One region of the Paenibacillus sp. Leaf72 genome, then DNA from elsewhere that is predicted to be linked to it. Evidence: riboswitches for the same ligand, from Rfam matches in the RefSeq annotation. Region 1 holds a riboswitch; the other holds the start of a gene.

Region 1 (8,104 bases):
GTATATGCCCTTATATAGAGCAGGTGAGATGTCCTTCGCGGAGCAGGCTTTATTTTTCGGGAAATATTTCGGGATAACAGCGGCAGTCATATTTATATTGGCGGCAATGATCGAGAAGGTCGATAAAATAAAACAAAAAGAATACATGGAAAAAGCACAGAAGTATTCAGCCAGCTTGGAGCAGCGATTGCATGAGATGCAAAACGAAACAAGTGAGCTGAAGAGGGCAAGACTTGCACGAGTACAACATTTAAATTAAAGAGACTGGACGATGATACAGAGGCGGGATGAGCAATGCGGAAGGGATACGATTCATCTAAAATGATTTCGTATGTAAACGGAATTGTGTGGTTAGTTATTGGTGCTTTCTTTATTAAAAATGGAATATCGACTCCAAATCGGGAAGAATTAATGTTTTATATTCTTCTTTATTCCTTGATTTTCGTTTTCCCAGCATGGATTGGAGTGTACCTTGGTTTGCGCTATTCGAACCGTAAATCAGTCCAAAAGAAGCATAAGGAAACGATTGATTCTTTAGAGCTTGAATTGCATATCGCAAGACAAGAGCTATTGCATGAGAAAAGTCTTGCTGAAAATGAGGAGCAAGCGAGAAAATCTGCAAGAGAAGCGGAGGAGCAAGCGGCAGCAGCTGCCCGTTTAGTAGAGCAGACAGAACACGATAATGCAAGGCAGAGCTCTCCGCCCCCAGCATCATCTGAACCTAAAACAATCAGCTGCCCAGGCTGCGGGGCGAATAAGGTGCTTCTTCCCCAGCAAAGCGAGGAATGCGACTATTGCGGGAGGATGCTCGTGTATCGTTGATGGAATATGAACAGCAGGATTTGTTTGCGAAACCTTTTTTTAGGGTAAAGTAACATAGAGCCCAAACAAGAAGGAGCGTGTAAATGATGACGCAAATGAAGAAGGTGGCTTTTCTGCTGGCCGATGGCTTTGAAGATTCAGAAATGCAAAATCCGTATGATGAAATGGTGAAAAATGGCCATGAGGCGGTTATTATAAGCTTGCGCAGCAATGAGGAACTAAAAGGCAAGCAGGGCACAGTTGCCTATAAGTCGCATCTTGCGATTAATGAGGCGAAGGCGAGCGATTATGCGGCTATTATTATTCCTGGCGGCGCATCACCTTCCCACTTGAAGGAAGATGCGGCCGTGCAAGCTTTTGTCAAAGAGGCTGATGAAAAAGGCATTACCATTGCTGCCATTTGCCATGGCCCGCAAATTTTGGCGGAAGCTGGTTTGCTGCAAGGACGCACACTGACGGCTTATCCAGAGCTGGAGCAGGAAGTGCAGGCAGCCGGGGGGCATTTTCGCAATGAGGAAGTCGTAGTTGATCGTAATTTGATTACTTCCCGTACGCCAGAGGACGAGCCGGCTTTTATTCAAGCAACGATTGAACAACTGGGCGTCAACGCCTGGTAGACTGTCTAGCAGAACAACTGGATCGTGTATTCCATCTATTATCGCTGCGAGTTTTGCCTGTAGGCAAAACCAAAACCGCAAATCGCAAGAGCAGCAAGCGTTTGACCTGCCTTAGGTTTAACGCTTGCTGCTCTTTTGCTATATAAATTTTCCTGAATTTGTAACGACTATTCATGCCAAATGATTGCGGCAACTATTTAACTGCATTATAATTGTTGTCAGCATGGCAGAGTTTGTGAACGAGTGGTTATTTCGTATATTAAAGGAGTCAAGCATGAAGGTTATCCTTGTAGATGATGAAAGCCTCGCTTTGGATTACTTGGAGCGGCAACTCGTGAAACTAAATAACGTAGAGGTATTGGGGAAATATGAGGATCCAACGGTCGGGAAAGAGCGGATTTTGCTTGATCTGCCGGATGTTGTATTTTTGGATATTAATTTGCCCGAAGTCAGTGGCATTGCGCTTGCCGAGCAACTGCTGGAGGTAAGACCAGAGCTGAATATCGTATTTGTAACCGCTTATGATGAATATGCAGTGAAAGCTTTTGAGCTGAATGCGCTGGATTATGTCGTCAAGCCGATCCATCCTGAGCGGTTAATGAAAACGATGGAACGGATTCAGAAGCGGCTGGACTCCCATGTGAAGGATAAAGGGCAGGCCGTGCAGCAAGTGATAAAAACGAATGAGGAGCAGCACCTGATTTTGCAGCTGCTGGGGCAGTTTAGTGTCGAATTTTCTGGAAAAAAGGATGCAGCCATACGTTGGCGTACGACAAAGGCGCAGGAGCTGTTTCTGTATTTGCTCCAGCATCGCGAACAGCTGGTAAGGAAATCGCTATTAATCGATTTGCTATGGCCCGATAATGGGACGGAGAAAGTATATGCCCAGCTGTATACGACGGTGTACCATATTAGGAAAACGCTTGATCAGTTTGGAAAGTGTTTTCACATCGCCAATACAACAGAAGGATACATATTGACGCTTAATCAGGTTGTGCTGGATGTGGAGGAATGGGAGAGAGGAATTGCTGCTGCACCGCCGCTAGCGGCGGCAACCCTTGCGGAATACGAGGAGGCTATGAATCTTTATCGAGGCGATTATTTAAAGGATTATGATTATTGGTGGGCGGAGAGCGAACGCCAGCGCCTGAAGCGCCTGTGGCTGAATACTTCCTATCGCTTGGAAGCTTGGCATGTCGAGCATGGCCAGCTGGATAAAGCGATTGCCGGATATATTCGAATTATCGAGGAGCATGCGCAGGCGGAAGAGGCTTATTTTGCCTTAATGCAGCTGTATGCGTCTAAAGGGAATCATCTTATGGTTAATCAGCAGTACAATGCTTTAACCGCCGCGCTGATGGAGGAATTGAACGAGCAGCCAAGCGCATACATTACAGAATGGTACAAAGATTGGAAAAGCGGCGTTAATGGTTTGTAGACTGGTGAAGGAAACAAAATGGTAAATAATTGGAGGGGCAAGCGAGTGCTATTGACTTTTTAAACCATAGCCCTCATAAATAGCTCTCCAATCCAATGGCCGTGCCATTCTTCTTTCTACTTGCTCGAGAGGCTTAAAACCATACTTGGCATATAAAGTCTGAGCATCTTTTGTACCTAGATTAAAGCTTGTTCCTTTTAGTTTGGGGTGCTCCAATATGGTTTCTAATAGCCACTTGCTAAGTCCTATACCTCGAAACTCGGGTATAACAAATACATCCCCTAACCAGGAAAAGCGGACAAGGTCGGTGACAACTCGCGCAAAACCAACTAGCTTCGCTTGTTCCTTAAGCGGATTCCCCTGATAAATGCCGTAGCACAAAATGGAGTGTTCAATGGCTGCTTGTACAAGTTCTTTGTCAATTCCGTTTGCCCAATAAGATTCCTCGTTTAGAAATTTATAAATCGTTTCAATATCCAAATAAGCTTTATTTGTGCTAATTGTAAATCCGTCGCTTCTAGTCCAAAGTTTTTGTTCTTCCAAAGGGCTGCAGTCCTTTCTGAGTATTCCTTTGAATTATCATACTGTTGAAGGAATAAAAATTCAATATTCTATGCGGCCTATTATTTTGTAAGTTTTGCGAGATTAAACAGAGATTTTGTCGAGAAATTGTAGAGTTGCCCTATTTATAATGGAGGAGTAGGTGAAAATGGAGACGGACAAGCTTTACGAGCTTCATTTTCAAAAAAATAGCATGTCCAAAGGAATGGTTGAAGAAGATGATGATAACCGAGAAGCGGCAAATGAATGTCATTCGCCATTTTCGCTATCCTGAGCTGGCTTGCTGTATAAGCGAGGGAGCCCAGCACCTACGACAGCTGAATTTGAATCAAATGACCGATTACACCATCGTTCGTGGCTTTTATACCCATCATAGAGGTCATTTTATTGGCATTACAGCTACTTCTGAGGGGCCTTTGTTTTTTTATGACAAGCAGTATTTTCAGCTTTCGGAAGGGAAATTTATGATTACTCTGGAGCATGATGATAAGCGGAACACGTTTTCTTTTTGGTGGGACGGGGTGGAAATATGCCGCCTGAACTACCAGCGTCAGCTTTATCGGTACAATGAGGGAATCGTAGATGATGGTATTCGTGATTTTTTTGCGTGGCTTTATTTGTCGACAGGACCAAGGAAGTTTTGGAGATTCCAAAAGTTTTACACGGTCAAAAGCAGCTAAACGCTGTTTCGGGTATCGGAATTTTATCAACCGACATAGGATTGATAAAACGCATGATGGAGTTGAAGCGAGATGGGCGCAGAACATTTGAAAGAATTTCAAAGCTTGAAGCACGAAGATGAAATGCGGTATATGCTCCTGCTTAGAGACGTAAAGGGCATGCTTAAAGAGCGGAAGGAAGAGCCTTTTATGAAACGGTTAAAGCGGAGATGGATGAAGAAAAACCAGAAAATACAAGCCTCAGCCTGGAAATAAAAAAGATTTAACGTATTGTTTATTGCAAATAATGGGTATATACTAGAGATAATCATAGTTTAATATAAGGTAGTTTTTCTACCTAACACCACTTACAAAACTTTACACGATAACGGCAAACCTGTCGAAAGGCAGGGACGCAAAGCTAAAGGGCCTTCTCTATTATTAGATGGCAGCCTAGCCACCGAAGGGAGTTTTTTTTATGCGCAAAAGTTTAACGGTTATGATTTTGCTGGCGTTGATTCTGTCCGTGTTCCCTCAAGCAACTGCTCAAGTGGCAGCGGCAGCTGGGACAAGCTGGCTCGACGAATCCAATGTGGATAAAGGAAGCATCGGCATTCGTTATGAGGTCAAGTCAGGCGTAGATACAAGGCTGGTTGTAGCCAAAGACGGCAAAAATTATACGTATGCGCTCCGGACAAACCAGACAGAAGAATGGTTTGCGCTTCAACTGGGCAATGGAGATTATACGATTTCATTATTGGAAAACGTAAGTGGTACCAAAAAATATAGAGCAGTTCATACAGGCAAAGTTACCTTGAATTTGAGTGACAGCAGCCTCGTCTATTTGAACTCCATTCAAAATATTGATTGGAGCAGCAACAGCAAAGCGGTTAAGAAAGCATTGGAACTGACTAAGGGAGCAAAGACGGATACCGAGAAGGTAACGGCGGTTTACAATTATATTGTAGCGAATATTTCTTACGATCATCAGCTTGCGGCTAAGGTGACCAACGATTATTTGCCTCAAATCGATCGTACCTTTAGTTCGCAGAAAGATATTTGCTACGGCTACGCTGCATTAATGGCAGGCATGCTTCGCAGCTTGGACATTCCGGCCAAGATGGTGACGGGCAAAGCGTCTGATGTATCAAATTATCACGCCTGGAATGAAGTATATTTGGACGGCAAATGGATCACGATCGATACGACGCTTGATGCTGGCCTGAAGAACAGCAAGAAAGCGGGCAAAATGATTAAAGACAGCTCGCGTTATACGGCTGCTAAAGTTTATTAAACGGAAATAAACACATATAACTCAATAGGTACACACAGAAGCTTCGTCTATCCTTCATCGGATGGACGAAGCTTTTTTGCAGTTATTTAGCTGACGGATAAAGGGGAGGCTTGTAAAGTTTTTGTACAGTTGGGCTGGATATAATTTTCTTATTTGAATACAAGGAGGAAGAGGATGGAAAATGACGTGGTATTTGTAAGGTAATGTTTTTGTACTAGGCATTATCGGTATTCACAACAAGAGAGAAACTAGAGGAGATAGAGAAAAAGAGAGGATTGATGAGATGCCCGCAAGTAGACAGAGAGCGATCAGGCACAAGATTTCCTGGATCATGCTGCTCGTTTTGCTGCTGCAAGCTGCATTACAGCCATTCGCAGCACCGGTACAGGCAGCAGGACCGATTACAGGGCTGACTTTTACAAAGACAGCCAGTGTGAGCACTGTTAATGTAGGAGATACCTTCAAGTATACGATCTTGTATCAGGCAGATGGAGCGACTCATGTCGGTAAGAATGTAACGATTGTTGATACAGTACCGGCACAATTTGAAATTGTAGATGGCTGGGAGGATGGAGGCTGGGATACGAAAAATGGCCAAACTCTAACCGTCAATGCACATCCATTGCCTTCCGGTACTTCGGTGAAGCTGGAAATTCCCGTGAAAGCGAAGCCGACTGGCTCAAGCTCGGTTGTGCCTACGACGAATACGGCGACGATTACACTCGTTGATTCAGCGGAAAGTACAACGGCATCGGCGAATGTAACGATTAACGCGGACCCGAATCCGGTAGCTACACCGACGCCTACAGCAACACCGACGGCGACGCCAACTGCTTCGACCTACGACAAGTGGTGGGCTTATAAAAGCCAAGCTACTGGATTTGGCAGCACAGTTCCGATTATTGGCGGAGCGGTTGAGTATACGGTAGGCATTAAAGGCGAAGCCGGCAATGATAACCCTGGCAGCTTGAAAAATGCGACGTTAGTCGATACACTGCCGCCAGATGCTGTATATGTGAGCTCAACAGAAGGCGGTGTCTATGATTCAACAGCTCGCACGATCACTTGGTCGAATATTGAGCTTGCTTCCGGACAATCTTTCGAAGCGAAAGTATCGGTCACCTTCCCTGACGATTTAGGGTATGGTCATCCGACCGGAACACCGCTGGAACGCAAAAATAATGTTGAAATTTTGAGCGGTTATACGCTCGAAGGTGGCGGCTCGGTCACTGATCCTGACGCTGATGTGACAACTAAATTCGGAGAGCCAGTATCTGGCGTTTCCGGACTAACCAAGTCGCGTGTTTACCAGTATCGCTGGCATGGCCAAACACAGAAGTTCAACATCGGCGGCATCAGCAATACGGGGACGAATGTAAATACCTCTTTGTCGAACCTGGTATTGACAGATGTGCTGCCTGCGGAAATGGACTACAGCAGCATTAAAATGCCAAATGTTTTCACTTCCCAGCTTCGTTATAAAACAAGCGATGGTACGACTGAAACTTGGCATGCGTATAGCGGCAGCCTTGCGCCTAACGGCACAATTACAGTGAGCACGACAGCTGGTACGAACCGCATTGTGCTAAATGCTGGCGAATTTTTGGTTGCCTTGGAGTGGTCGTTCAGCACCCTAGCTCCAGGAGGTACAATTGGCGGCATTGAAATTACAGGGACCGTTAGAGATTTTGCTAATGGCACGAACACCCCTGTCGTCCACGGTGATCAAGTAACGAATCAAGTCACGCTGGATTATCAAGCGCTGAATGTTACCATTCCGGGCCAATGGGATGACAAGCCTCAGAAAACGGCTCAGGCAGATTTCAACATCAACAATGAGAAGCCATGGCTTGTAGCTAATAAAGCGATTGGAGCGGGAAATTTCCGTCCACTCAGCACGGTGCCGTTCACACTTACGGTCCGCAACGATATTAAAGCAACGGGACCTTATATTAATCCAGTTGTCTATGATTTATTGCCAACAAGCTTTGATTATTACACGAATCCTAAAATAGCTGATCCTGCTGCGGCACTGGCAGCCTCGTTTACATTTACGGGCACGCCTGCTGGAGCAAGTGCTCCACAGCTGGAGCTTGTTGATAAAAACTGGAACGGTACGGGACGGACCCTTGTGAAATGGTCATGGTCCGACGGCACCTCTTTTGCTCCAGGTACAAGCTTTGAAATCAGCTATAAAGGCGAGGTCCGTGCAGGTACGCCTCAAGGTACTACCTACACGAACGATATGTATATTACAACAAGCGATCCAAATTCAGAGTTCTGGCATACAGGGGATTCCGCACAGGATAATCCGCAAAGTTTGCCAGCGTGGCAAACACGCAACAATACGATTAAAGATACAGTTATAGGCTTTGATCCAACGGCGGGAACGAATGAGTTTTTTGTTCATGCTTCAGCGAACGTAACGGTACGCAAAGCATCTCTCGTCCAGTCGACAAAATGGAATCAAGGCGATTTGGAGCCTATTTTCCGGGCATCAGATGATGCTACGTATGATGGAGAACCAGCTCTTCCTGTACAGCCATTTGATTGTGATGGCGATATTGAATACACCGAGTACCCGCGCTACAGCGTAACGTACGAAGGCGGAACAGCGGATTACAGATTGGCAGTTCGCAATAGCGGCAATACGAGACTCGGCGTCATTGATGTGCTGGATATTTTGCCGCATGTAGGCGATAATGCACTGCGC
Region 2 (8,104 bases), on a different contig from region 1:
AAATTTCCCGCCAAAAATGCCATAATAGTTAAAACAGCTGGCAGGGGGTGACAGAGCGATGACAGAGCGTGTATATTCTTTTCCTCCCGTCATTGATGAGCGGGCCCGCGTGTTGGTGCTGGGGACGGCGCCGAGCGTGAAATCTTTGGAGCATCGCCAGTTCTACGGTCATCCGCGGAACTATTTTTGGGGAATGGTGTACGGGTTGTTTGATGCTGGGGCGCCGGATGAGGATTATGCGAAGCGGCTCGCTTTTTTGCAGGAGCATCGGCTGGCGGTGTTCGACGTCATTGAATCCTGCGAGCGCGAAGGCAGCCTTGATGTGAACATTAAGGATGAGAAGCCGAATGATTTGCCTGCGCTGCTGGCGCAATATTCGGGGCTGCGCTGCTTTGCATTTAATGGTACGAAGGCGTACGATACGTTTCGAAAATATTTTCGCGAGCATCCGGCGTTTGACTCGCTGGCGCTGCTCAAGATGCCGTCCACGAGCCCGATTCCGACGCAGAAAATGCGAAATCTCGAAGATCGGATCGCAGCGTGGCGCGGCATTGTTCCTTTTCTAGAGGAGCAGTAATCAACGGTAATCGTTGAAATTGGAAGGATACGTGTATATAGTAGAAGCATACGTCAAGACTGAAGATACAGGAGCACGAGGATGTCAGAAAGAATGAACGTCAGCATTAAGCTGGAAAGCAGGCAGGATGGCGCTGTTCAGGTGGGTGAGCATCGCGGGGAGCTGTTTCGCAAGGATCGCTCGCTCTATATCCGCTATGAGGAGCCGATCGAGGGAGAAGCGAATGCGGAGCCAATCAGGTCGCTTATTCGCTATCGCCAAGGCGAGCTGCTTATTACGCGCAGGGGAGCGGTAGAATCGGAGCAGCTTTTCGCTGTGGGCGGCAAGCGGGCTGGGCGCTATCGGTCCCCATTTATGAATTTTCAAATGGAGACGGAGACGAAGCAGCTTGTGCTTCATGCGGCTGGCGCTGCTGCGGGAGAGCTGGTGGAGCCTCCTTTTTCAATAGAGTGGAAATATGATTTGTGGATTGACGAGCATTTATCTGGCCGATTTCATATTCGGCTGCATATTCAGGGGGAACAGTAACGATGAGTGGAAATGTATTAGAGCAATTGTATGAGCAGGTAAAAGCGGCTATTGCCGACGCGGCAGTAGCGGGCGGGCTCGCAGCGCGCGAGGAGCTGCCAGCATTCGTGCTGGAGGTGCCTAAGGATAAAGAGCATGGCGACTTGGCGACCAATGCAGCGATGCAGCTTACCAAGCTGGCGAAAAAAAATCCGCGGATGATTGCCGAAACGATTATCGCGAATCTCGATTATGCGAAAGCATCGATTCAATCGGCTGAAATTGCCGGCCCAGGCTTCATTAACTTCCGGATGGACAAAAGCTACTTGTACGCCGTCGTTGGCGAGGTAGTCGCAGGTGGCGACAACTACGGACGGACGCAAATCGGCGCAGGCAAGCGCGTGGAGATGGAGTTCGTCAGCGCGAATCCGACGGGCAGCCTGCATCTTGGACATGCACGCGGCGCAGCAGTAGGCGATGCACTGTGCAATGTGCTTGAATATGCGGGCTATGAAGTGACCCGCGAATATTATATTAACGATGCCGGCAATCAGGTGAACAACCTGGCGAAGTCGATTGAAGCGCGCTACCAGCAGGCGCTGGGCAAGGAAGCGGAGATGCCGGAGGATGGCTACCACGGCGCGGATATTGTCGGCTTTGGAGAGCTGCTTGCCGAGCAGGAGGGCGATCGTCTGCTGAGCTTGAGCACAGAGGACCGTCTGGAGTTTTTCCGCAGCTTCGGCCTGGAGCGCGAGCTGGACAAGATCAAGCATGATCTTAATCGCTTCCGCGTCGGCTTCGACATCTGGTACAGCGAAACGTCGCTTTACAAGAACGGCAAGGTTGAACAGGCGCTTGAGGCGCTCAAGGAGAAGGGCCACGTCTATGAGGAAGAGGGCGCAACCTGGCTCGACACGATGCCTTTCGGCGACGATAAAAACCGCGTGCTCGTCAAAAATGACGGCTCCTACACGTATTTGACGCCGGACATCGCGTACCATATGGACAAGTACAGCCGCGGCTACGACCGTATGATCAACATTTGGGGCGCAGACCACCACGGCTACATTCCGCGCGTTAAAGCGGCGATGGAGGCGTTAGGCAACGACCCAGGCAAGCTGGTCGTGTTGATTGCCCAGATGGTCAGCCTGTTCCAGGACGGCGAAAAGGTGAAAATGTCCAAGCGTACCGGCAAAGCGGTTACGATGCAGGATTTGATGGATGAGGTAGGCGTAGACGCCATCCGTTATTTCTTCACGATGCGCAGCATGGACTCGCATCTGGATTTTGATATGGATCTCGCGATTTCTACATCCAACGAGAATCCGGTGTTTTATGTGCAATATGCGCATGCGCGTATTTGCAGCATTTTCCGCCAGGCGCAGGAACAGAACCTCGCGCTGCTGCCGCTTGAACAGAACGACCTCAGCAAGCTAACGTCGGAGGCTGAATACGACCTGCTGCGCAAGCTCGGCGAGCTGCCGCAGGAAGTGGCGGAGTCGGCGGAGCAATATGCGCCGCATCGCATCATTCGCTATGTATATGAACTGGCCTCCCAGTTCCACAGCTATTACAGAGCAGAACGCGTCATTACCGAGGACGCGGCGCAGACTCAGGCGCGCCTTGCGCTGCTTGGCGCTATTCGCACCGTCATTGCGAATGCGCTCCGCCTCGTGGGCGTTTCGGCTCCTCAGCAAATGTAATATTCCCATGCAGACAAAGATCAGCCTTTGCGGCAGCGGTGGCAGACAGCTACCCTTGCAGCAAGGGCTTTTTTTCTTGAAAATGGTGCATAATACGTTTTAAAGAAAAATGCCCAGCCAAATAGCAGCGATTTAACTTTACTTTAACCAAGGAATGCTATTATACTAATTGTCGAAAAATGGACAACATCATAGAGAGCGAGGGAAAAGTCATGAGAGGCAATGAGTCCGATTTGCCTATTGTATCGATCGTCATGCCCTGCTATAACGAGGAAGAAGCGCTGCCGGAAACGGTGCGGCAAATGTCCCTGCTGCTGGAACGGCTGGTGAAGGAGAGAAAGGTATCCGAGCACAGCAAAATGCTGCTTGTAGACGATGGCAGCCGCGATAAAACGTGGTCGCTCATTGATTCCTTTCACCGGAGCAACCGTTTTGTGAGCGGGCTGAAGCTTTCCCGGAACGTCGGGCATCAGCGGGCACTTCTGGCGGGCTTGTTGACGGCGAAGGAGTATGCGGATTGCATTATTTCCATCGATGCCGATTTGCAGGACGATATTACGGTGATCGACCAGTTTATTGAGAAGTACAAGCAGGGCTATGAAGTCGTGTACGGCGTGCGGAACAAACGAACGACCGATACGATGTTCAAAAAGTTCAGCGCGCAATTTTTCTACAAACTAATGATTAAGCTTGGTGTAAACGTCGTTTATAATCATGCGGATTACCGGATGATGAGCAAGAAGATCGTTGATAAGCTGGAGGAGTACCAGGAGGTCAATCTATTCCTGCGTGGCATTATTCCTACCATCGGCTTCAAATCCGACAGTGTGTACTACGATCGTCTGGAGCGAACCGCCGGCGAATCGAAATACCCGTTGAAAAAAATGCTTATCTTCGCATGGGAGGGCATTACCTCCTTTAGCGTATCTCCTATCCGCGCAGTGTCGGTTGTCGGCTTTTTTATGTCGGTCATGAGCCTCGTGTTCGCCCTTTATGTATTCGTCAGGCATTTGCAGGGAAACACGGTATCCGGCTGGAGCTCGATGATTCTTTCGATTTGGTTCATTGGCGGCATTCAGCTGCTGTGCATTGGACTAATTGGCGAATATATCGGCAAAATTTACATTGAAACGAAGAAACGCCCGAAATACTTCGTGGAAACCGTGCTGCATAACGTTGTGCCAGCGGAAACGAAATCGCAGCAATTACAAGAGACGAGGTGACGAATGGAATCGCTGCTGCTTAAAGCAAAATCGAATACGCAAGTTTTGATCTTCCTGCTCTCCTTGTTTGTCATTACGAGAATATTGCTTTATTTTGCAGGCTTTCTCGGCATGAATCTGTTTCCGAACTATCAAATTCCGCCGGACTATACGGTCGTGCAGGGGCATGATTTCACATCGAGCCAGCTCTCGATCCAGACGGATATTTCACAGCTGAAGAAGCCGAGCTTCGAGGATCTAAGGAAATTTGACAGCGTATGGTACTTGGGAATTGCCGAAAATGGCTATGATACGTATAACATCAACGAATCGCATCCTAGTGCAAATTGGGTGTTTTTCCCTTTATACCCTTTGTTAGTCTTTTTGGTGGAGTCTATTTCTAAATACGATGCGACAGTCGTGGGATCGGTTTTATCGAATTTGTTTTTGCTCGTATCACTTTTTTATTTTTATGGCATTTGTTTAAAAAGAGGACTGAAACAGGAGCACGCTCAAGTCGCGGTGCTGCTGCTGCTCATTTTTCCGACCGCCATCTTCTATGCCGTGCCTTATACAGAGAGCCTGTTCCTCATGCTGTCGCTAATGACCGTCTATTATGCGATGCAAAAACGATATTTTCTCGCGTTTCTGTTCGGGGGCTTGTCCGCTGTGACGCGCAATTTGGGCTTCGTCAACTTGTTTTTCGTTGTGGGTACGCTGTTGATCGAACACAGGCTGTACCGTTTCAAGTGGAAGGACACGAAGTATTTAGGCTATGCAATCATTTCGGCGCTGCCGCTAGCCGGTTATCTGTTGTACATGAAATGGCTTACTGGCGATATGCTGGCTCCGATTACCGAGCAAAGCATCAACTGGTATCGCAAGACGGTTGCTCCGTTCTCGAACTATATTCATTTTATCCAAAAGCCTTATTTCTCAGGAAATGGCGGCTGGGAAAATGGCCTGCTTGCCTTTATTATCGCGAATGCCGTCCTCGTCATTTTTGCTGCCTTTCTTATTATGCGCTGGAAAGATATTCGCCGTAATGCTCATGAATGGCTGTTTTTTGCCTATGGATTGCTGCTTATGCTCATTCCGTTCGCCAGCGCCGAATTTTTGCAGAGCATTCCACGTTATGTCATGGTGGCGTTCCCCTTCTACATTTATTTTGCGGATGTGCTGAAAAATAATAAGGCGCTGCAAATGTTTTATTTCATGATGTTTTTCCTGCTTCATATTGTGTATGCGATTTGCTACTTTAATGGATATTTTTTCGTTGTATAAATTTATGAAAAAATAAATTGACGAAATTTGCGCTTAAGGTGTACAATAGCACCATATTACTTTAGCTCGTACTTTATACCTAGATCGTTTAACGAAAAGGCAAACTCAGGGAAACCTGATGTGCGCAAAGCTACAGGGGCTTCATTCCTAACGGAATATGCTCGCCAGCTACCGAATTCAACATCGATTCTTCCTTTATTAATCAAGGTAGACTTTGTTCTTTCGGGAGCAGGGACTATCTTTTTTTTATTGCTTACACGAAAAGGCAAACTCAGGGAAACCTGATGTGCGCAAAGCTATAGGGGCTTCATCCTTAAACAGGATATGCTCGCCAGCTGCCGAAGCCCGACATAGCCTCCTTTGCCTGATGAAGGTGCGGCGTGTTCTTCGGACCACGACCATCATTCGCTCGGGGGAGGAACTTACTATGAAAACTACAAAATTCGCTCTTACACTCCTTATGCTCGCTTCGACATTACTCTGGGCACTCCCTGCTAGCGCGCAAACCAACTTTTACAACGGAGCATGGATCGGCACTTGGCCGAACCAAAGCTTGAACAACATCGCTGCCTACGAGCAACTAATCGGTGGACACCAAGATGTTGTACATACTTTTGTCAACTCGAACCAAGGGATTAATGAATGGAAGGGCTTTATGGACTATGTAAATAATAATGGTTCGATTAACCTACTTACCCTTGAGTTTAAAAATAAAAATTACAAAGAATATTCGACTGCTGATATTAATAGAGGCGTAGTAGACGCTTACCTGAAACAAACGGCAAAACAACTGGTTAACTGGCAAGCAGCTAACAAAAACCCTGAAATTTGGCTTCGCATTTTCCACGAAGGCAATGGCAACTGGTACGGCTGGGGCGTTGGCGACAGCACAGTTAACACAAACGAGACTTACAAAGCGGCATTCCAACGTGTCGTTACGATTTTCAGAGAGCAAGGCGCAACGAATGTGAAATTCATGTACAACGTAAACGCTGAAAATGTTGGCAAAAACGCATCGTTTACAGCTATGTACCCAGGCGATGCTTACGTAGACCTGCTTTCGATCGATGGCTACAACTTTGGAACGAAAGAATCGTGGAGCTCGTGGAGAAGCTTTAACGACGTATTCTACGCTTCGTACCAAGCGCTGACAAGCATTTCGAGCAAGCCGATCATTATCGCTGAAACTGGCACAACAGAAAGCGGCGGCAGCAAAAACGAATGGGTTATTGATGCGATGAATCAAGTGCAATCGCCAGCGTACAGCCAAATTAAAGGCTTGATCTGGTTCAACGAGAACAAAGAGCTGGACTGGCATATCGATTCGTCGGCTGATAGCCTGAGCGCTTACCAAACGCTGCAAAAAACGCTTTAAAAGATTAGACGGGGCTAGTCGTCAAGTCCTGGTCTCAACTCTATCAAACACTGGCTGATATAATACTAAATAGGTATTCTGAGAAAACTCTAATTTCGCGTAAACCGCGTAAAATTAGAGTTTTTTCGCTTTTTTTCTACACTTTTGCCAATAAGATTACAATGTTAAGAAGAAAAATTAACTTTTAAAGGGGCAAGGATTGTGATAAGATAACTTTGAATTTGAGCCTTAGCCGCCAAAAATATCATATTTCCGGCCGATTTAACAAATATCGACAGCGAAATTAGACAGTATAGTCAATCCATGTTGTAGATTAGTCAGAAAAGGAATGGAATTATGGCGAATAAATAGAGCGCAAAGGATTGGGGTTATTTGAAAACAAAAGCTAGGTACATATTAACAACGCTATCCATTGCTATCATGATCGTGTATCTAGTATGGAGACTTGTACAAACACTCCCATCTGGCTGGTCATTAATTTTTGGATCGTTGTTACTATTTTTTGAAATCATTTCTATTTTTCAATCCGTTTTATTCCACATTCTTCTGCTAAAACCCACTGAAAGAAAGCCTGCGCCATTACCTGACAACCTTTATTCTGTGGATGTTACGATCGCTACCTACAATGAACCGCCATCCTTGGTTAGAAAAACCATACTTGCTTGTAAAAACTTGAATTATCCGGAAAATATGTTAAACATTTGGGTGTGTGATGATGGAAAGCGAGCGGAAATGAGAGAATTAGCCGAAGGTTTAGGCGTTCATTATCTCGATCGTCCCGGAAATGAACATGCTAAAGCGGGTAATTTGAATCATGCGCTGACGAAGATGAAGGGCGATTTGCTCCTTACTTTAGATGCCGATATGATGCCAAAACCGGATTTTTTACAGCGAACGGTAGGATTTTTTGCAGAGAATGAGAAGCTTGCTTACGTACAAACGCCCCAAGTTTTTTACAACGAAGATATTTTCCAATACAACTATTACCAAGGGCGCAACATTCCGAACGAGCAAGATATGTTTATGCGGCTTATTCAATCTGGAAGAGACCGTTTTAACGCTGTTATTTATGTGGGCAGCAACTGCATCTTCCGGCGCAGCGCCATTGACCATATTGGTGGTTTCGTTATCGGTACGATAACAGAGGATTTGGCTACAGGGATGAAGCTTCAATCCAATGGATTTGATTCTTATTGCTTGAATGAGGTGCTGGCACTAGGACTAACGTCTGAGTCCATATCCGATCAAATCAAACAGCGGGCCCGCTGGGCAAGGGGCACGATACAGACGACGAGGATGTCCAATCCGCTTGAGGCTAAGGGTTTATCTTTGATGCAGCGCCTGCTTTATTTCTCCAACCTGCTGTATTGGTACTTTGGCGTTACGCGCTTTATGTACATATTGTCTCCTATGCTCTTTCTGACCTTTGGTGTGGCGATTCTTGAAACAAGCTTGA

What was found. A riboswitch is a leader RNA that binds a small molecule or an ion and turns the genes downstream of it on or off. The one in region 1 is predicted to bind cyclic di-GMP.
Region 2: linked by a shared signal. The riboswitch ahead of ASF12_RS18175 (glycoside hydrolase family 26 protein) and the one ahead of ASF12_RS32925 (transglutaminase-like domain-containing protein) in region 1 are both predicted to bind cyclic di-GMP.

The regions. Positions count from the first base shown of each region.
Region 1 is NZ_LMLV01000035.1:365,208-373,311, forward strand. Features, by position in the region: gene ASF12_RS32890 (hypothetical protein) at 1-259, shown strand, start outside; gene ASF12_RS32895 (hypothetical protein) at 295-822, shown strand; gene ASF12_RS32900 (DJ-1/PfpI/YhbO family deglycase/protease) at 918-1,439, shown strand; gene ASF12_RS32905 (response regulator) at 1,714-2,877, shown strand; gene ASF12_RS32910 (GNAT family N-acetyltransferase) at 2,926-3,420, opposite strand; gene ASF12_RS32915 (hypothetical protein) at 3,657-4,118, shown strand; cyclic di-GMP riboswitch class I at 4,478-4,562, shown strand; gene ASF12_RS32925 (transglutaminase-like domain-containing protein) at 4,576-5,391, shown strand; gene ASF12_RS32930 (SdrD B-like domain-containing protein) at 5,675-8,104, shown strand, end outside.
Region 2 is NZ_LMLV01000016.1:4,101-12,204, forward strand. Features, by position in the region: gene ASF12_RS18150 (DNA-deoxyinosine glycosylase) at 59-577, shown strand; gene ASF12_RS18155 (DUF1934 domain-containing protein) at 659-1,105, shown strand; gene argS (arginine--tRNA ligase) at 1,108-2,787, shown strand; gene ASF12_RS18165 (glycosyltransferase family 2 protein) at 3,000-4,010, shown strand; gene ASF12_RS18170 (mannosyltransferase family protein) at 4,014-5,273, shown strand; cyclic di-GMP riboswitch class I at 5,362-5,449, shown strand; cyclic di-GMP riboswitch class I at 5,528-5,616, shown strand; gene ASF12_RS18175 (glycoside hydrolase family 26 protein) at 5,701-6,648, shown strand; gene ASF12_RS18180 (glycosyltransferase) at 7,069-8,104, shown strand, end outside.